Regions from separate parts of the Halobacillus sp. Marseille-Q1614 genome, predicted to be linked through region 1. Evidence: riboswitches for the same ligand, from Rfam matches in the RefSeq annotation. Region 1 holds a riboswitch; the other holds the start of a gene.
What was found. Region 1 has a riboswitch for lysine ahead of dapA (4-hydroxy-tetrahydrodipicolinate synthase). Riboswitches for the same ligand answer to the same signal wherever they lie in the genome.
Positions count from the first base shown of each region.

Region 2: another riboswitch for lysine. It lies ahead of HUS26_RS02960 (Na+/H+ antiporter NhaC family protein); the one in region 1 lies ahead of dapA (4-hydroxy-tetrahydrodipicolinate synthase).

Region 1 covers NZ_CADDWH010000001.1:3,404,591-3,408,803, reverse strand. The annotation lists gene HUS26_RS17165 (pullulanase) at 1-184, shown strand, start outside; gene HUS26_RS17160 (TraB/GumN family protein) at 240-1,406, opposite strand; lysine riboswitch at 1,746-1,926, shown strand; gene dapA (4-hydroxy-tetrahydrodipicolinate synthase) at 2,052-2,942, shown strand; gene HUS26_RS17150 (divergent PAP2 family protein) at 3,279-3,752, shown strand; gene HUS26_RS17145 (M20 family metallopeptidase) at 3,984-4,213, shown strand, end outside.
Region 2 covers NZ_CADDWH010000001.1:608,836-613,048, forward strand. The annotation lists gene HUS26_RS02950 (bifunctional UDP-sugar hydrolase/5'-nucleotidase) at 1-1,158, shown strand, start outside; gene yunB (sporulation protein YunB) at 1,304-2,071, shown strand; lysine riboswitch at 2,126-2,305, shown strand; gene HUS26_RS02960 (Na+/H+ antiporter NhaC family protein) at 2,480-4,039, shown strand.

The DNA.
Region 1 (4,213 bases):
TAATTTAGCACCGGGAAAAGTGGTAGTCGATGACGATGAAGCCGGCGTGAATAAAGTAAATGATCCTACCGGTTTTTCTAAAAATGAAAAAGAGATAAAGATAGACCCGCTGACAACCATTGTTGTGAAGTGTGAAGATCGCGGCAAGGGCAATAACCCGTGCGAAAAGCCGAATAAGAAATAATGACAAAAGAAGCTCCCAGGTTATGGGAGCTTCTTTGTGTTTGTTTATGTGTATTTTAAAGGTTATCGAAAAACAGGCGCAGAACATCTGCCCCGCCTATTACTGTTCCAAGGGAACTTCCTAAATTAGCAAGGACGACAATAAGCAGGATACGGGTTACTTTATTATCCCAAAACCCTTTGACACTTGTAACATCATCAGACAGTGTTTCAAAATCGCTGACATTCGGCCTGCGGAAATAAGCCTGGACAACCCCTGCAAACCAGCCGGCAGCAAGCAGCGGATTTAACGAAGTAATTGGCGCCGCTACAAAAGCTGTCAGCACAGCTAGCGGGTGTCCTAAAGCTGCAGCCGCTCCTAAAGCTGAAAACGATCCGTTCCAAAGAATCCAGCTGATGGTCTGCTGGGTTCCAGCTGCCGGGTTTGTATAAAACGTATAGGCGATAATCGCGAGAATCACCACAGGAATGGACCAGCCAATAATCTTTGGAACCTTTGATTTTGGCGGCTTTGCTGTCAGTTTCTTTAAATCATGCTCTTTATGGATTTCTTCCTTGATGCCGGGGATGTGGGCCGCCCCTAATACGGCTACGATTTTCTTCCCGGGGGCATTTTTAATTTTCTGAGATAAGTATTGATCCCGCTCATCAATTAACGGCTTTTTCAAACGCGGGAAGTTATCCGAGAAATCCTGCAAGATCGAATTCAGCATATCCTGAGTCTTTAACTTTTCCAATTCTTCTTCAGAGATCTTTTCGTTACTAAATATACTTAATGAAATCTGTGTGAGCAGCTTCGCCCGGCCACCCATGCCAAGGTTTCCCCAGATGCGGGAAAACGTAACCTGGATATTTCGATCGGCGAGCACGAGCTCAGCCCCCATTTCATCCGCTGATTCGATGCCTTGGATCATTTCCTGGCCGGCCTGAATGCCAAGCTGTTTGGCCATCCTTTTTTGGAATGAAGAAATCGCCAGGTTCATTAATAAAAGCGTGGCTTTTTTATCTTTAATCACTTTAAAAATATCGGTTTCTTTCCATTGGCTGCCTTCTTTGATGGATTCATAGCGCTGCTGATCGAGCTCCACACATACAGAGTCCGGCCGTTCGTATTCGATGACTTCTTTGACCTGCTCCGCACTCTGTCTAGAGACATGGGCCGTCCCTATTAAAATTAATTCTTTATCGTCTAAATTAATCCGTGTAATGTTCTCTTCATTAATCGACATGCATAACCTTCCTTTTGAACATCTCTGTGATATTCTTCCTTATTTATATAGTAAACCAGATTTAATTAAATGAGAATTTATTTCGTTCATTCTTTTAGTATATAGTAAACGGTGATATTAATATTTTACAAAAAAGCAAAGGGGACCTGCGCGACTCCTGTTAAAAAAGGAGGCGGCCAAGTCCTCACATCGGTGGTGCGGCACAACTCAAGCGTTCTTCCTTTTTCTTCAAAAGTATATCCGATAAATTAAAAAAGTCCGTATTACCCCTTGTAGTTAAGCTGAATATTTGTTATAGTTCAGGCAACTAAATATTTCTTTCTTCAAATATGAAGAGAGGATAGAGGTGCGAAGACCATCAGTACACAATGCGAGGGTTATGAGATCCATCGACCATTGTGAAAAGGGGGATTTGCCGAAGCTTGAGAGAACTCATAATCTCGGAAGGCTGGTTCTGCTATTGAACAAATACAGGACTGTCAAATAGGAGACTATTTGGAGGGCTATCTGACGCGGAAACGGACTAGTATTTGTTTCACAGCAGCAGCGAACCCTCGCTGTTGCTTTTTTGCGGTTATACCTTAATGGCCCGGTCACCTTCATATTAAGAACAAAAATTTTACAAAAGGGTGTGTATTTATGAATTTTGGCCAAGTGTTAACAGCCATGGTGACTCCGTTTGATGCAAACGGCGATATTGATTTCAATGCAACGAGGGCTTTAGTCAATCATTTAATTGCAAACGGTTCAGACGGTTTAGTAGTCGGCGGAACGACAGGAGAATCTCCTACGCTGACGTCACAAGAGAAAATTCAGCTTTTTCAGTATGTAGTTCAAGTCGTAAATAACCGCGTCCCTGTGATTGCCGGGACAGGCTCAAACAACACGAGAGCATCGATTGAACTTACCCAGCAGGCGGAAAAAGCGGGAGTCGATGCAATTATGCTCGTAACTCCTTACTATAATAAACCTTCCCAGGAAGGTTTATACCAGCACTTCCAGACGATTGCAGCCGCTACCTCCCTGCCGGTAATGCTTTACAACATTCCTGGGCGCAGCGCTGTAAATATGGCACCTGAAACGATTATACGACTTTCACATATTGAAAATATCGTTTCTGTCAAAGAATCAAGCGGAGATTTAGATGCGGCTACTCAAATCATCAACGAGACAGCAGATGATTTCTCTGTTTACAGCGGGGATGACAGCCTGACCCTGCCGATGCTATCCATCGGGGGAGCAGGTATTGTATCTGTGTCTTCCCACATCATCGGGAGCGAAATGAAGCATATGGTCAACAGTTACCTTGAAGGCGATGTTCAATTTGCAGCTTCCCTTCACGGAAAGCTTTTACCTGCCATGAAAGCTTTATTTGCCCAGCCAAGTCCGGCACCGGTTAAAGCTGCTCTTAATATGACAGGCGTGCCTGTCGGCGGTGTTCGTCTGCCGCTTGTCGAGCTGACTGCCGAAGAAAGACACATACTGGCTCAATATATTCCGCACGGCCGTACCGAGCACGCCGTTATTTAATAAATGAGCATGAAAGCCTGCAGACCTTCCTGCAGGCTTTTGTACTTTATGTCAGGGAACAAAAATACCGTTCCCATCAAGGGGTTCTGCGAGACTCCTGCTTCAAAAAAGCGGACAACACCCCGCAGTGCGGTTTTCGCGAGGAGCTTTCCCGTTCGTCTGCGAAAAGCGAGCCATTAATATTTAGCACAACTTTTTTAAAAGAAACTGGGACCTGTACAAAGGAATGTCTCCCACATCTTCATGACTATGGAAAGTCATTGAATAAAAAACCTTGGCAGAGGGTATGAATTTCTTATAGCACTTTATAAAACGAGCTATAGGAGGCTGTATTAAATGAATCGTGGAATCATTACCGCAGTATCTGGCATAGCCATCGCGCAGGGCCTCAAGGTTTTTACGAATAAGCGGCTGACAGGCAAATGGGATTGGAAACCCCTCTTTCAAACAGGAGGCATGCCCAGTTCTCACTCGGCAGGCGTCGCTTCACTTGCTACATATGTAGCCGCCAATCGCGGAACAAGGCATATCGAAACGGCGCTTGCCGTCGTATTTGGATCCATCGTTATGTACGACGCGCAAGGTATTCGCCGTCATACCGGTGAAATCGCTCAACTGGTCAACGACCTAGAAGACCATTTTGGAACAATTTCTGAAAAATACCCAAGCATTGAATTTGTAGAACGAGAAGAAGAGCTGAAGGAAATGCTTGGCCACCAGCCAGCTGAGGTTATCGCTGGAGGTCTTTTCGGAATACTTCTCGGCCTAATTTCGGCTAGAATTGAAAATTACAACCAGGATCAATCCTAAAACCTGTTTTTCGATTTCGATCGGAAGCAGGTTTTTTCTTTTTTTAAAAAATATCTATTCTCTTTCTAAGTGCGCTTAAATCAGTATTTTGAGCAGTTTTAAACATCGATATTCTTGCTAATTTTCACAACATTTTGTCAAATAGGGGCTGATTTTTATCAAACTTCTGTTATAATCATTATTAACGGAATATTAAAGGACGATGTCCTTAAATAACAGGAGGTTCATTTTTTGTCTACCATCAAAGAACTTATATCAACTATTGAAAATGAAATTATAAATATACGCAGAACCTTGCACGAGAATCCTGAATTAAGCAATGAAGAATACCAAACCTCTTCTCTTGTAAAAGAAAAGCTGACTGAATTCGGAATTGAATGGCAGGACGGATTTGCTAATACAGGAGTGCTCGGCATCATCCATGGCGAGCAGTCAGGCAAAACTGTAGCTCTCCGCGCCGA
Region 2 (4,213 bases), 2.8 Mb from region 1:
AACAACGAAGGAATAACATTACCTTATAACGACCTGTTCCAGCTTTATGATGAGGCAGAATTTGATGTAGTTTGTGCAAATTTAAAAAGCATGACTGGACCTCAGCCTAAGTGGCTGAAACCTTATCGAATTAAAGAAACTAATCGTGGGACAAGGGTTGCTGTCGTAGGGTTGACAGCCCCATTTGAGACTTTCTACCGTCTCCTTGGATGGGAGATCCATTCGCCATATGAAACGCTTGATCGATATTATGAAGAGTTAAAGCAGCAGGTAGACATTATTGTCATGTTGTCACATTTAGGCATCCACGACGATGAAGAAATAGCGAGGTCCTACCCCGCTGTTGACGTCATTATAGGCGGGCACACTCACCATCTGTTTCAAAACGGAGAATACTATGGAAATGCCGTATTAACAGCTGCCGGGAAGCATGGCACTCACTTTGGCGAAATTCATTTAGAGTGGGATCAGGATAAGAAAGTGCTGACTAAAAAAGAAGCTTATGCTATTTCTACGGAAAATATGAAGAAAGATGAAGATGTGATGCTGGACTTAGAGAATATGACGGCGCGTGCCAGCAGCTTTTTAAAAGAACCAGTAACGAATTTAAAAGAAAAAATGAATGTGGCGTGGTTTAAAGAGACCCTATTGATGAAAGCTTTAACAAAAGAAGTACAGAATTGGACTAGTGCCGATGTAGGCATGTTAAATGCCGGCGTCCTTTTAGATCATTTGGAAAGCGGCGCTATTACGTACGAGGATATTCACAGGATATGCCCACACCCGATGAACCCCTGTAAGGTTGAAGTCAAAGGGGATGAATTATTAGAAATCATTCGAGTAGGACATACGAGAAAGTTAACAGAGATTCAGCTGAAAGGTCTGGGCTTTCGTGGGGAGGTCATTGGCAAGATGGTGTTTACAGGTGTAGATATTCGTACAAAAAGAGACCCAGATGGAGAAGAAAGGGTCAGGGAGGTTACCTTTAAAGGAAAGCCCGTGGACATGGATAAAACTTATACGTTGGCGACGGCAGACACATTTACGTTTGGGAGGCTGTTCCCGGAAATTGCATACGCGGAAAAGAAAACGTACTATATGCCGGAAATGCTTCGTGATCTGCTGGCAAGTGCCATAAGAAAACTAGATGCTTCCTAATGAAAAGCTGCCTTCACCGGCAGCTTTTTTGTTATAGATCTATTAGGGGGGACGGAATCAATCGCTGTATAAAGGAATATTTAAGGATGTATGCTAAACTGCCAAGCCTCTTCATATAAATGAAAGAGATGAGGAGGGTTGTTTAATGAGCAAGTTCAGGGGCCGGTCCCCCACGGTGGGTAAAAGAATTTTACTAACCATGGTCTTTCTTATGATTTTTACAGCTTTATGCTTATGGCTGATTGACAGAGGGATTACACCGGCCATTCAGGGTATAGCGGAAACGAGAGCTCAGCAGCTGGCCAGAGATGCTATCAACGAAGCCGTGAGTAAACAACTCGCAGAAGACCTGCATTTTGAAGATTTAGTGAGGATCGAAAAAGATAATGAAGGAAAAATAGTGTACATGGGCTGGAATTCAGCTTTAGTAAATAGAACGCTGAGGGATACCACGTTCAGGGTGCAGCACTTCTTAAAGCGGATGGAAATGAATGAACTTCCTTTAGAAGATACTACGTTAGAGCCGGATCTTGTATCCGACGATTCGAACAGGGATCTTGGTAAAGAACCTGCAACTCTTGTGGAAATCCCTCTCGGTATGGCAACAAATAACACAGTTCTTTCAAATTTAGGGCCCAATATTCCAGTTCAGCTTAGAATCATTGGGGATGTCCAGACACAATTTAAAAATGATATCACAGAGTATGGAATAAACTCTGCTCACTTTCAATTATGGATTAATTTTAAAGTCAGCTTACGAGTGGTCATTCCATTTTCAACCGAAACGATTACGGTGACAAATGATATTCCTGTTGATTCTGCAGTTATTCCGGGTGAAGTGCCAAACTTTTATAATGGAGATGGCAGCGGAAATTCTCCAAGCTTTTCCTACCCTATGGATCCCTTGCAATAACACGGGCGACCTGTTAAACTGTTAGGGAATTAAATATGCGTGACCTTATCAGATCGGTGAGGTAGAGGCGCAGGCTTCATTAGTATTCGTGGGAGCGGACAGCGGAGAACACGTTAGAAAGGGGAGCCCTGCCGAAGTTTATAAGAGCTGTCACCTCTTATATCCTGGTATATTTCTGAATAAGAAATATACTGTCATGCGTGCTTTAAAGCTGCATGGAGCGCTACTGATCGAAATGGAGGATAATCAAATTGCTTTAGGCAATGGTAGGTTATTTTCTATCATTGCTTTTTTGTATGCCAAGAAGGTGTTTCTTCACGGTGTAAAGCTTTCCAGCATCCCTCATTTACCCCAGTAGACTTCCATACAGCCTATTCTCATCAAAAGATTTACGGAAGGGGAACCCAAATGGAAGGAACAATTTATTCTTTAATTCCGGCCGTTTTAATGTTGATTCTCGTAATTACGACGAGAAAGGTTATTCTTTCTCTTGGTATCGGCATTATTGTAGGTGCATTTATGCTTACTCAATTTAACATTCTGGAAGGAATTCAACTCATCTGGACGAATTTTTATTCCATATTCGTAAGTGAAGGCGCCTTAAATACAGGGAATTTGTATTTATTAGGATTTTTAGTCTTATTAGGTATTACGACCGCATTCTTAACAGCTTCTGGCGGAAGCAGAGCATTTGGACGCTGGGCTGTTCAAAGAATTCAATCCCGCAAAGGAGCGAAATTAGTCCCTGCTTTACTAGGAATTATTATTTTCATCGATGATTATTTTAATGCATTGGCTGTTGGGCAGGTGGCAAGGCCTGTTACAGACCGTCATCGAATTTCACGTGCGAAGCTTGCCTACTATATCGATTCTACATCAGCGCCGATTACGGTGATCTCTCCGATTTCAAGCTGGGGAGCTTATATTATCGGTACAATTGGCAGTATTTTAGCAGCCAATGAGATAGCGGATTATCAGGCGCTTGAAGCTTTTATCCGCATGATACCGGCTAACTACTATGTATTCGCAGCTTTACTTCTTGTGTTTTTAACAATTTTCTTAAAGCTTGATATTTTTGCGATGAAAAAGCACGAACAGAAAGCCATCAAAACAGGAGAGCTGAAAGATGAAGAAAAGGGAGATATTCCTGGTGACTTAAATGATGAATTTAAAGCTCATAATGAAGGGAAAATCGCCTACTTAGTCTGGCCGATCATTGCATTAGTATTAGGGACTGTAGGGACAATGTTTATTACTGGTATTCAAGATACTGAAGGCGCTGTAAGTCTTCTGAGTATATTTGAAAATACTAATGTTAACATTTCCTTATTCACCGGAGGTTTAATTGCAGTGCTGCTGGCTGGGGTTTTATATATGATGCAGCCTGGTGAAAAATCAGGCATGAGCCATGTACTGCTTGAAGGAATTAAAGCGATGCTTCCGGCTATCTATATTCTTATTTTTGCTTGGATGATTGGTGATGTGATCAGTCAGCTGCAAACGGGAGAATACTTAGCCGGCCTGGTAAATCAATCTAATATTAGTACTGGATTCTTACCATTACTCTTATTTATTGTTTCTGGCTTCATGGCTCTGGCCACTGGTACGTCCTGGGGAACATTCGGGATCATGCTGCCAATCGCAGGAGAAATTGCTGCGGTGTCAGACATAACCCTTATTCTTCCGGCGTTATCAGCTGTATTAGCTGGATCAGTATTCGGCGATCATTGTTCGCCGATTTCAGATACCACCATTCTTTCCTCAACAGGAGCTGGATCTAACCATATTGACCATGTTATGACACAGCTTCCTTATGCATTTATAGCAGCAGCCGGAGCCTCTATTGGTTACGTGCTCCTGGCGATTACAGGCGGTGTCATTATCCCGCTGCTTATTACATTAGCAGTAGTAGCGGGTGTGGGGATTTTTATTCATGTAAAAAAACGGTCTGACTATATTTCGGGATAAAAAAAAGGACAAAAAAATGCTTCAAAAGTACTTCTTTGTCCTTTTTTTAGTAATTGTTGGAAAATTAATAATTTTATAATATTACTTTGACATCGAACAAGTGTATCGGTATAATAAGCATGAATAATCAGAAAAAAATAAAAATTGGAAACATTCTCTTCTATACAAGCTCAT